3 regions of the Providencia lanzhouensis genome follow, and region 3 is predicted to be linked to each of the others. Evidence: predicted binding sites of a transcription regulator. Region 3 holds the regulator's gene; each other region holds the start of a gene.

Region 1 (4,279 bases), 1.2 Mb from region 3:
TAACACAGGGATTATCTGAAGGATCAGTTTTTAGTATATGAATAATATTGGTCATATAAAAAATCTAACAATGAAGTTGATAGTTCCCGTAGGAAACGGGAGACGCAACACAGGCAGGAGGCCTAAGAAAATGTTGCTCAGTCACTATTATGTTACGCAGCTTTACGTATTGGCAATGTTTTTTAGATTAAAAACCCAGTATTTCCCATCAAGTCGAAATAAAGTAAAAATTTCAATCTGTTGCAGTTTGATAAAATGTCGAACACAGAAAATAGCAGACACAAAAAAACCTGCCGTTTGACGGGCAGGTTTCAATGAGTGTTAGGAGATTAGGGCGATTAAACGTGTTTTAAATCACCATCGTCATCTTGATTGAAGATTGACTTGTCCGTTTCGCCCATTAACTGGCTAGTGACGGTACCTGCTGTCATTGAACCACTTACGTTCAGAGCAGTACGACCCATATCAATCAGAGGTTCGACCGAAATTAACAGCGCAACTAACGTGACTGGTAATCCCATTGCTGGCAGTACAATCAGTGCGGCGAAGGTTGCACCGCCACCCACACCGGCAACACCGGCAGAACTGATAGTCACGATACCGACTAAGGTTGCAATCCATAGTGGATCAAATGGGTTGATCCCCATGGTTGGAGCGACCATCACTGCTAACATCGCAGGGTAGATACCTGCACAACCGTTTTGGCCAATAGTTGCACCGAAAGACGCCGAGAAGCTTGCGATAGATTCTGGCACACCAAAACGGCGAGTCTGCGTTTCAATATTCAGTGGAATACTGGCTGCGCTCGAACGGCTGGTGAATGCAAATGTCAGTACTGGGCCCGCTTTCTTAAAGAATTTGATTGGATTTAAGCCCGTTGTCGCCACTAAGATGCCGTGAACCACAAACATAATAGCTAGCGCGACATAGGATGCGACGACGAAAGTTCCTAAGTTAATGATATCGGCTAAGTTAGAGCTTGCGACCACTTTGATCATCAGCGCCATCACACCGTATGGGGTTAAACGCATGACTAAGCGAACGAGTTTCATTGCCCATGCTTGCATCACATCGATAGCCGCTAATGCTTTTTCACCGCGCTCTTTATCATCTTTAAACAGTTGCAGCGCAGCTACCCCTAAGAAGGCAGCAAAAATAACCACACTAATGATAGATGTTGGGCTTGCACCCGTTAAATCAGCAAACGGGTTTTTCGGAATAAAGGACAGGATTAACTGAGGAACCGTTAAATCTGAGACTTTACCAATATAATTTGTTTCAATGGCCGCTAGACGTGCAGTTTCAGATTGACCTTGAACCAGACCTTCAGCGGTTAAGCCGAACAGGTTTGCGATCAAGATACCCACTAAAGCAGCAATGGCTGTGGTAAACAGCAGTGTGCCAATGGTTAAAAAGCTAATTTTCCCTAAAGAAGATGCCTTATGAAGTCGAGCGACCGCACTCAGAATAGAGGCGAACACCAGAGGCATAATCACCATTTGTAACAGTTGAACGTAACCATTACCGACGATATTAAACCAAAGAATGGAGTCTTTTACCGTTTGGTGACCGGAACCATACACAAGGTGAAGTCCGACACCATAAGCAACACCGAATACGAGACCCAGTAAAACTTTTTTGGACAGGCTCCAACCATTCGATCCGAGTTTTGCTAACAGTATTAAAAGTGCTACGAAAACGAGCACATTGATAATCAGAGGAATATTCATTCCGCACTCCAAATTGTAATTATTTTACATAATGATTCTTGTTGTTAATCCTTAATAGGTATAAGGATTTCATTTCTTCTAACAACTGGTTATATGATATCAGTTGAAGTTAGTCATTACTTATAATCAAAAGTTATAATTTAGGTTGATTAATGCTTACAGTATATTACAAAAGTGAGCTTTTTGTCGGTAAGTGTATATTTATCTGATTATTAAAATAATTTAGTGCGTTTTCAATTTGCTGGAACCAATCAGCGGGATGGGCTGTTGGAATTAAGACAGCACAGACGGTCAAAAGCACAGCAATAAAGCGTTCTCCGCGTTTACTGGACTTGCCGCGTAAGATGGGAAAACAAAAACGTGTTGGCAGAGGCCATAAAAAGGGAACCCCCGATGGAGTCAGCATATCAGCCACTAAATGGCTCATATAACCTAATAAAAATGCTTGGATAAGGTCGCTAGGTAAGTCCCAATAGTGAGGTAGCCATTGGTAGCTGCTGATCAGTAAGATTAGCCAAGCGATCAGACTGTGAGTGAATCCTCGATGTCCACACAGTTTTGATATAGGTAGTGAAATAATACGAAAAAGCCGCCCGAGAATAGATGAAGGATGGTCAATATCCGGCAATAAGGCACCTAGCAACACTCCTGGCACCATATGCAACCAATCACCCTGAGCGAACTCTGGGGTAATTTGCAATTTATGAGCCATTACAAGTGAGGCGACGGAAAAAAGCAGATGCCCTTCAGCAGTCATGGTGGATAAAATACCATCTGTTTATCTATACAGTAGGCGGGCAGTATAAAGGGTTTGTAGGAAATATGGTAGTGGGGGAGAGTTAAAAAAACTCTTATTTATTAGTTAATAACCGTAGATTTTTATACTTTTTTAAATTTCCCCTACGTGAAAAACGTAAGGGAAATCGAGTTCCGTTAACTTATTTAAGATTAACGTAAATTTTCTGGGCGTAAATCGTTCAATGAGGCGATTTTAACATCAGCCAAACCCCAGCGTGGGTCATTGAAATGCTTACTATCAGGCACGACGATAGAACGCATTCTTGCCGCTTTTGCAGAAATCATTCCATTAAAGGAGTCTTCTAAAGAAGCACAATGGATAGGCTTGGTGGATAACTCAGCGGCTGCTTTTAAATAAACTTCGGGATGAGGCTTACTTAATGGCAAGTCTGCTGCTGAAACGACGGCAGAAAAATAATGGCGGATATCAAATAAGTTAAGCACTTTTTCTAGCATATAATCTGGAGATGCAGATGCTAAAGCGATTTTTAGATCCATTGAGCGGCACAGTTCAAGTGCATGCTGTACACCAGGCAGTAATGGGCGTTTTTCTTCCACTAAACCAATAACGCGGTCAATAATACGCTGCTTTGTTGCTTCTAAGCTACAACCTTGCCAAGGAGATGCGTTGTACCAAAGTTCAACAACGTGATCGATACGTAAACCTAGAGTGTCAGGAAGAGTGTGCTTAATGGACAAATCGACGCCTAACTCTGCAAAAACTTCATCTTCCCCTTGTTCCCAAAAAGGTTCCGAGTCAATCAGCAAACCATCCATGTCAAAGATGACAGATTGGATAGGTAATTTATGATACATAGCAAACTCCATTCATTTAGATACCCGCTTAAAAAGAGGGTGGGGATTGTCGCTGTACTTTAATCACAGTCATTTTGGTTTCTGAAACGATTCTAACAAGCTATGACTTGGGGTTATAGAGATATATGTGCTATCACATGATTTTATTAGAAATTTGAGTTTAGTTATTGATGTGAATTCAATTCAATTTTTGAATAATCCGAAACTCGGTTTTTAACTATCATTTTTTTATAGAAATTTGGAGCCAGCAAATATTATCGGCTATGATTAGCGTAGAAAAAAACTTTAAGGAATAGTTGTAATGAATTACCACAAGGCAAATTCTCTTGCGATTGGCAAACGTATTTTGGGCTGGATCGTATTTTTTGTGGCGTTAATTTCCACATTGACATCGCTAATTAAATTAGCGGCTCTGAAAGGAATTCAAGGCGAAGGAATTAATGCAGTTGCCAATGATTTTGTTAAATTAATGGCGGAGATGACTCGACAAAGTACGCCGTTTCTCAATGTATTTTGGAATAATTCACCAGTCCCTGAAGTGAGCCATGGTTTTTCAGGTAGCTGCATCGGATTTTTTGTTATTTTTATTTTTATCTTTGTGGGGCTTGCTTTAAGTGCTTCAGGTTTACGCATGTATCGACAAATTAAATTCATTCGCGAAAGTATTGAAGATCATGTCATTCTTGAAAATGCAAAAGGCAGTGAAGTGACCAAAGAAGAATTAGAAGCCAAAGTCACTATTCCTCGACATACTATTTTCAAACAGTTCTTCTTGATGTATTTCTGGCCGATTGTTTTAGGGATCGCCATTTATTTTGCGTTGAAACTTCTGAATTGGTAGTTTTTCATGATGTGGCCGCTTTTCATTATGTTGATAGTGCCCGTCATGTTGATGTTTTCCCATCATGAAAATGCACAGAATCGGTATTTACTCC
Region 2 (4,279 bases), 770 kb from region 3:
TAATAGATTATTACTTTATGACATTCTTAGCTTTACACTCTATATTTATAAGCAGACAAGACAATTGAGTTAATTATATTTAAGAGAGGAAATTCTATGAATACTGCAAAATTATTTAAAACCTCTTCAACTGAACTTTTATATACCCGTAATGATATTGAAGATAGTGTAAAATTAGAAACCATCGGTATCTTAAACATGATGGTTATCCATTTCACCGATCTCTCTTTAATCACTAAACAAGCACATTGGAACATGCGCGGTCGCAACTTTATCGCAGTGCATGAGATGTTAGATGGCTTTAGAGATAGCATCATTGGGCACTTGGATGAATTCGCTGAGCGTGCGGTTCAGTTAGGTGGCATCGCCACAGGAACATCACAACAAGTCAATAAGTTTACATCATTAGAAGCTTATCCATTGGATATTCATTCTGTACAAGACCATTTAAAAGCATTAGCTGAACGATATGCTGTTGTTGCAAATGATATTCGTAAAGCTATCGATGAAGTTGAAGATGAAAATACCGCAGATATGTTTACCGCCGCATCTCGCGATCTGGATAAATTCCTGTGGTTATTAGAAGCCAATATTGAGTAGTGTCGTAAAACAGAGTCAATATATTGACCATGAGACCACTTCGGTGGTCTCAATTTATTTATCGCCCTACTTATCTGATGTTGGCATTTCAGGTTGTTCAATAGGGAAAATGGGTAACGAATTTAATAAACGTTTACCATAGCTTTTGGTTAATAAGCGCTTATCATAAATGATAATTTCGCCATAACACTCATGACTTCGAATCAAACGCCCTGCTTGCTGGATCAAATTAAATGAAGCGCTAGGTAAACTTTGTACCTCGAATGGATAACGCTTTAATGACTTCAGCCAATCACCTTCAGTAATAATTACTGGATTTGTCACAGGCGGAAACGCAATCTTGTGAATATGCACTTGGGTTAAAAATTCCCCTTTTAAATCCAACCCTTCCGCAAATGATTGTAAGCCGATTAACGCGCTTTTTTGCCCTTGTTTAATACGTTCACAATGCGTCTCCACTAGCCGGTAACGTGGCTGATCCCCCTGCACTAATAGCTGTAAACGCAAATCTTTCACATGTTCCAGAAATCCTTCCATCGCTCGCTGGCTACTAAATAGGATCAAGACCCCATGGTGATCACTATGCGTAAATTGATGGCGAAAATAGGTTGCCATCTCTTTTAAATGTTCAGCTTCATTTGCCATAGTTGGCTCATGCTGCATTTTGGGGATCACCAACTTACCCTGCTCAACATGATTAAACGGTGAGGTGAGCGTGACGAAACGGTCATCACTCTTTTCGGATAATCCCGTTAACTCCATAAAACGTGAATAGCTGTTCAAAGAGCGAAGTGTTGCCGATGTCACTACAATATGAGGCACATTTTTCCATAACAAATGTTGCAGCTGTTCACTTACGCGGATCCCTGCGCAATGCATAAAAATCCGGGATTGATTTTTCTCATAATGGCGGCTAAGCCATTTCGAAACGGGCGCACCAGAGCTTTGATCAAGCGAGGCTAAGCGCCATAATTTGGTCATATTTTCAAAATAGCCCATCGCTCGGCTTGTCACTAAAATGGAGCGATGTAAACGCACAATATCTTGCTTTGCTGTTTGTTCCGTTAAGTCACTGAGAATCGCCTCTGATAGCCCACGTAGCGCATCCGTCAGCTTAAATAGCTCTAGGCAACATTGCTGCATTACCTCGGGCAAAATCCCCATTGGGAACAAATATTCTGACTCTTTGGATGTTTCAGGTAATAGCCCGTTCGCTAACAGTGAAAAATCACGGAAACACTCGCGTAATTTTTCAGCATGTTGTTGTAGCTTATCAGGATTAGTCAACTTAGGCGGTTTTGCTGGGCGAAACTGCGCAACATACTGCCCGACATGATGAATAAAATTATCCACCTGTGCGGTAAGCTGAACTAGCGTAATTTCCCCTTCAACTTCTAAAGCGTCTCTCGCCACATCGGGAACATGATGCCCCTCATCGAGAACTAACAGTAATTTCTTAGGGTCCGGTAATACCGATTCACTTTCCATGGCTGCCATCACTAAAGCATGGTTAGCCACGACCACATCCGCATCTTCAATTTCACGGCGTGCAATAAAAAAAGGGCATCGTTGATAGAACTGGCAATTACGCCCAAGGCAATTCATTTTATCGGTGCTGACTTTACGCCATAAACTATCACTAAATGCCTTTTTATGGTGGTCGCGTAGCCCATCCCAAGCAAAGCTATGAAAATCATTGCGTAATTGCTGGCATTGCGCTCTCTCTTCGCTGTTGGTAATTTCAGTTTTGTCTTCCACCAACAGCATTAAATCAATTTGTTCCCCTTCCGCGGCACAAATAGCTTCTAAGTTTCGGGGGCACACATAACGCGCCCGCCCAAATGCGCCTGTATATTTTAAGTCAGGGATAATTTTGCTCAGTAATGGCAAATCCTTACTGAATATTTGATCTTGGAGGGCAACGTTAGCGGTGCTCACGACCAAAGTTTTACCTTCTTCGCGCCCAACAGCAATGCCTGGTATCAAATAGGATAAGGTTTTTCCCACCCCTGTTGGTGCTTCAATAACTAAATGACGCCCTTCTGCATCCGACAAATTTTTCGCCACTTCAGCAATCATTTGCCGCTGAGGTGCCCGAGAGACGAACCCCTCGATTTGGTTAGATAACCCCTTATACCATTGAGTTATTTGTTCTTTGATTTTATTTGACAGAGACATAGATACGCAGAAGACCAAGTAAAAAGGAGATGATAGCTAATCAAAAAAGAGGCAGGAAAGCCCCCGTTTCTCTTTTGCGAAACCCTTCGCAAAACTACTGTATTAATTTCCATTATACACAAATTCTGGAAAGCCTTTCGCAAAACACCAAATCGAGCCAAGAAAATATCCCGTAAAACTTGTTTGCTATCACCATCCAGTTATACTTTGGCATCTTCGTGTCAAATCAGGCTAATAAAAATGAAAAAAGTCGTCATCGCACTGTGCGCATTATGCGCATTGAGTTCTATTGGGGGTATTGTGCTTGCCGGGATGAATATTTATACCCGCTCCACCACACCTTTAGAGCAAAATCAGGCTCAATCGCCATCGATATTACCTGCACCTAATCAGATCCAGTAATCATCCATTATTAATCAAACGGGACGGTGAGTTATGATGTACAACGATTATTTTGTAACACCAGAGTGGTTAAATTCACATCTTTCAGACAGTAATATTATTGTGCTTGATGTCTCTACGCCACCACCTACCGCCCCTTATGATTGCTACCAAAGCTACCTTGATGAGCACATTCCCCAAGCTCAATTTTTTAATCAAGATGAAATCGCCGATAAGAGCTGCGACTTACCCCATATGCTCCCTGACGCCGCCACATTTAGCCAAGCTGTTGGAGCGATGGGGATTAATAATCAAACGCAAGTCATTATTTACGCTCAAAATAATTTGTTTTCATCTCCGCGTGCATGGTGGACTTTCCGCACTTTAGGCTGTAAACAGGTTAAAATTTTAGCCGGTGGAATTAACGCATGGAAAGCAGCTGGTTTCGCAACTCAATCTGGTAAAGTCACCCCACCCGCCGCACAAACCTTTATTGCTGATAGACAAGATGCCAATGCGCTGAATCAACAGCAAATGTTAGAGGTTGCCACTGAAGGTAAAATCCAAATTATTGATGCGCGTGCATCTGCCCGTTTTCTGGCTCAAGCTCCTGAACCTCGCCCAGGTTTAAGGATGGGGCATATTCCAGGCAGTAAAAATGTGCCTTGGGATTTATTAGTGGATAATGGGAAATATAAATCCCCCGAACAATTAAAAGCTATTTTTGCGCAGCAAGGTGTCGATATTCTCGCACCAACAGTCACAACCTGTGGCTCTGGCATGACTGCTGCCGTAGTTTTACTGGCATTGGTATTATTAGGTAACCCACATGTGCGCCTCTATGATGGTTCATGGGCGCAATGGGGACAAGACAACGGGTTACCAATCGAACCTTAATCATTTTTATTCCCTCATAAATACGCGTTAATTATGAGGGAATTTATTTGTTCTATTTAAATCTAATATTATAAAAAATTAATCTAATTAATTAAGATTTCTATTACTCTATTTTTATGGAGCTAATAACTAATGAATACATTATGGGAACTCTGGGTAATAAACCTAGGGACGCTATCTACCTTTGTCGGTACAGCAGCAACTTTATGGGTTCTATTACAAA
Region 3 (4,279 bases):
CTCTTTCCTGTTTCCACTGATGCAAAATTAAGTCTATTTACTTAATCAGTGCACCCTTGAAAATTCCTCTAGCTTTCCTACTTGATGAATTTCATTCAGGTTAGAGATTTTTTTATATAAACGAGCTCCATCTCATTTATGTGATTTAAAAAACAGAAATCATTAAGCCAACATTCTCACTTCTAAATTAATTACTGAGTCATTCATTAATTAATTAAAATTGATATAGAACACTAAATGAATTCTGATAACTACCTTGTGATATTTTCTGATGTCAATTCTACATACGTGACATATGTTGTCAAAAACCACCCAAATGAAGCGTTGACTTGGTTTTTTATATCGACAAAATGCACAAAGACAACTTTTATCCACTGAATGAGTAATTAAATCTAAAGAAATGATGAATTACTTAGAAAGATTTATATGAAGACTTCATTTTGCATTTATAAAAATGTCTAAATATTGCAAAAAACCTATAAATATAAAAATCTATATTTATATTTAAATACAACTTAATAAACCGAACAGATGTAAATTTATTAGATTTAACATCTATCCAGTGTCTTTTTCGCGTCAGTAATCGCTACATAAGAAACAAGGGGTAAGATAAGTCTTAATTAAAATCAACGCTAAATAGTAACAATGAATTTCAATAATTGTTTTTATTTGGTTAAATTTAACACCCAATGATTAACTAAAATGTAGCAATTAATGATTTATTTAAAATAGAAAAAACCATCTCTTAAATAAGGAGTTCATTTTTTATTAATGTTGCCTTTATTAAAGTTAAAATTGCGTATTCAATTTAGTAAAAAATTGTTTATTTCATCACCACCATTTCAAACACAACAGAAATGGAAGTTATGGTAAACTAAACAGTAATAAAAACTTGAAGCTATCTAGGTGGGGCCAAACAAGATGAAAACAATCAGTGAAGACATGCTGCTTACGACGGCCGAACGTATTTGTCAGTCTCGAGGCGTGCGTTTGACCCCACAAAGAGAGACTGTTCTGCGATTAATTGCGCAGCAACACGGTGCGATCAGTGCTTATGATCTACTAGATTTACTGCGTGAAATAGAGCCTCAGGCTAAACCCCCTACCGTTTATCGCGGTTTAGAGTTCCTCATGGAACAAGGATTTATTCATAAAATTGAATCCACAAACAGCTATGTGGTTTGTCACCATGTGGATAATCCAAGCCATATTTCAGTGATGTTGATTTGCGATAATTGTGGCAATGTGACCGAAAGTGACTGCACGACTATCGAACAAGCGATTAGCACACTAGCGGAAGAAAATCATTTTCATCTCAGGCATACGGTGGTAGAAAACCATGGTTTATGTCAAAAATGTTTTGAGATTTCCAATTGCCAAGATCATGAACACTGTGAGCATAACCATCACGCCACGGTCAGTTCAAAAAAGAAGTGATATAGAATAAGTGGTCTACAGGAAGTAAAATAAAGGAAGCTATATAGCAACATGGAAGATGGCTATATAAAGAAAAACAGTATGAAAATAGCTATATAAAGAAAGGCTATTCAAAAAATAGAGATATTGAGTCTGCTGCCAGACTCAATATCTCATCATCAATGCCAATCACTGTTACGGATAACCCCAACAGCCAGGCCTTCAATGGTAAAATTCTGTTCGCGCAAATCAACCACGATTGGTGCAAAATCAGCGTTTTCAGCAATAAGTTCAACGCGATTACCTTGTTGCTTAAAGCGTTTAACCGTGACTTCATCTTCGATACGCGCCACAACAATTTGCCCATTATGGACATTCTGCGTTTTATGTACCGCAAGTAAATCACCATCCATAATACCGATATCTTTCATCGACATACCATTTACGCGTAATAAAAAATCTGCGTGTGGTTTAAATAATTCTGGGTCAACTTGGTAATGGCTTTCAATATGTTCTTGCGCAAGCAATGGTTCGCCGGCAGCAACACGTCCAATCAGAGGAAGCCCTAAATCTTCGGATTCTTCTTCTAACAACAGACGAATGCCTCTGGAAGCTCCAGAAACAATTTCAATTACCCCTTTACGAGCTAAGGCTTTTAAATGTTCTTCTGCCGCATTAGGCGAACGAAAACCCAAACTTGCTGCTATCTCAGCGCGTGTTGGTGGCATGCCCGTTTGCGAAATGTGGTCACGCACCAGATCGTAAACTTGCTGTTGTCGAGCTGTCAGTGCTTTCATCCCATTCCCCTGTTTGTTTATACAGTCAGACTGTGAGTATATACAGGTAAATGGGTATTGGGAACTGTTAAATTAGCCAAAATCTGCTTTTGTTGATGAATTTCTGGCTTTTTATCGCTTTTACTGTTTTTAGCCCACTAAACCGCAAAATAACGCGCCCATAATACGGTTCCCCAGATAAACAGTGCCAATCCTATCGTGACGAACACGGCTGCGGAGCCGATATCTTTCGCTCGCCCAGATAATTCATGGTATTCACTGCCAATACGATCAACAACCGCCTCAATTGCACTGTTAATTAACTCAACAATAGCGACTAACACAACTGAACCAATCAACAAAATCCTGTCAATTTGGCTAATATCCAAGCAAAAAGCTATAATTATCGCAATGATAGCAGCAATCGCTTCTTGACGAAATGCAGCTTCATTTACCCATGCTGCTTTTAAACCTTTAAGGGAGTATCCAGCCGCTTTGATGACCCGAGTGAGTCCCTTAGTTTGACTTGCCATATTTTTTCCTTAATTTCTAAACAATAATCAACTTTTGCAGTCAAAGTGAATTATCGATAACAGATCTAAACATTGCTTTCTGATATGATTGCGCAGCATTACTAACAAGAGGCTATAATCATTTATGTCACTATGGCGTAAAATATATTACAACACGTTGAATTTACCACTGAAATTATTGGTAAAAAGTAAACTAATCCCAACGGACCCGATAACAGAGTTACAGCTTGACCCAGGCAAGCCAACGCTGTACGTCTTGCCATATCACTCAAAGTCCGACCTGCTCACGCTTCGCCAACAATGCTTAGCGATTGGTTTACCTGATCCGCTCGTGGATAACGACATCAATGGCACCAAGCTTCCAGCCTATGTGTTTATTGATGATGGTCCGCGCGTGTTCCGCTACTACTCCCCAGATCCACGTAAAGAGTCAGTAAAAATATTCCATGCGTATCTGGATTTGCATAAAAACAATCCAAATCTTGATATTCAAATGCTACCTGCATCCGTCATGTTTGGACGTGCGCCGGGTCGCGAAGGGCATAAGCCTGCCCCGCTAAAACTCTTAAACGGTGTGCAAAAATTCTTTGCAGTCCTGTGGTTAGGGCGCGATAGTTTTGTGCGTTTTTCTCCGAGCATTTCTCTTGGCCAGATGGCACAAGAGCATGGCACTGATACCATCATTGCCAACAAACTTGCTCGCGTAGCACGTATTCATTACTCTCGTCAGCGTTTAGCTGCGGTCGGGCCAAAACTGCCTGCCCGTTATGAGCTATTTAATAAGCTGCTATCCTCTAAAGCGATTGAAAAAGCCGTTGAAGACGAAGCGCGCAGTAAAAAAATCCCATTACAAAAAGCCCAGCAAAATGCCGTGGCGATGATGGAAGAGATTGCTGCTAACTTCTCTTATGAAGCAGTGCGACTGACTGACCGTGTACTCGGTTGGACATGGAACCGCTTATACCAAGGGATCAATGTTCAACATGCTGAGCGCGTTCGCCAGCTGGCGCAAGATGGTCACGAAATTGTGTATGTGCCCTCTCACCGTAGCCATATGGACTACCTGCTGCTTTCTTATGTGCTTTATCACCAAGGCTTGGTGCCACCACACATTGCGGCGGGTATTAACCTTAACTTTTGGCCAGCCGGTCCTATTTTCCGCCGTTTAGGCGCGTTCTTTATTCGCCGTACGTTCAAAGGTAATAAACTCTATTCCACCGTATTCCGCGAATACCTCAGTGAGCTATTTGCTCGCGGCTATTCGATTGAATACTTTGTGGAAGGAGGTCGTTCACGTACAGGTCGCTTACTGGAACCGAAAACCGGTACCTTGTCGATGACCCTACAAGCGATGCTACGCGGAGACTCCCGCCCTATCACCATCGTTCCTATCTATATTGGTTACGAGCATGTGATGGAAGTAGGAACTTACGCAAAAGAGCTGCGTGGCGCTGAGAAAGAGAAAGAAGGCTTCTTCTCCATGGTACGTGGTCTGCGTAAACTACGTAATTTGGGTCAAGGTTATGTGAACTTTGGGCAACCAATTTCACTGAC

The links. Region 3 encodes LexA, which represses DNA repair genes until DNA is damaged. Its sites were predicted from a motif close to TNCTGTATGTACATACAGNA; they were not measured.
Region 1: a site for LexA is predicted at 2,503-2,522, ahead of ACIH2S_RS07960 (metal-dependent hydrolase). Genes of this name have one in related genera too.
Region 2: a site for LexA is predicted at 2,874-2,893, ahead of dinG (ATP-dependent DNA helicase DinG). Genes of this name have one in related genera too.

The regions. Positions count from the first base shown of each region.
Region 1 covers NZ_CP174123.1:1,693,438-1,697,716, forward strand. Annotated here, with positions in the region: gene ACIH2S_RS07950 (YkgJ family cysteine cluster protein) at 1-55, opposite strand, end outside; gene ACIH2S_RS07955 (L-cystine transporter) at 339-1,730, opposite strand; gene ACIH2S_RS07960 (metal-dependent hydrolase) at 1,897-2,487, opposite strand; gene hxpB (hexitol phosphatase HxpB) at 2,679-3,344, opposite strand; gene ACIH2S_RS07970 (YniB family protein) at 3,646-4,185, shown strand.
Region 2 covers NZ_CP174123.1:1,230,938-1,235,216, reverse strand. Annotated here, with positions in the region: gene dps (DNA starvation/stationary phase protection protein Dps) at 97-600, shown strand; gene dinG (ATP-dependent DNA helicase DinG) at 667-2,778, opposite strand; gene ACIH2S_RS05640 (hypothetical protein) at 3,019-3,180, shown strand; gene sseA (3-mercaptopyruvate sulfurtransferase) at 3,217-4,056, shown strand; gene ACIH2S_RS05630 (hypothetical protein) at 4,189-4,279, shown strand, end outside.
Region 3 covers NZ_CP174123.1:458,423-462,701, reverse strand. Annotated here, with positions in the region: gene zur (zinc uptake transcriptional repressor Zur) at 922-1,437, shown strand; gene lexA (transcriptional repressor LexA) at 1,596-2,213, opposite strand; gene ACIH2S_RS02065 (diacylglycerol kinase) at 2,351-2,725, opposite strand; gene plsB (glycerol-3-phosphate 1-O-acyltransferase PlsB) at 2,850-4,279, shown strand, end outside.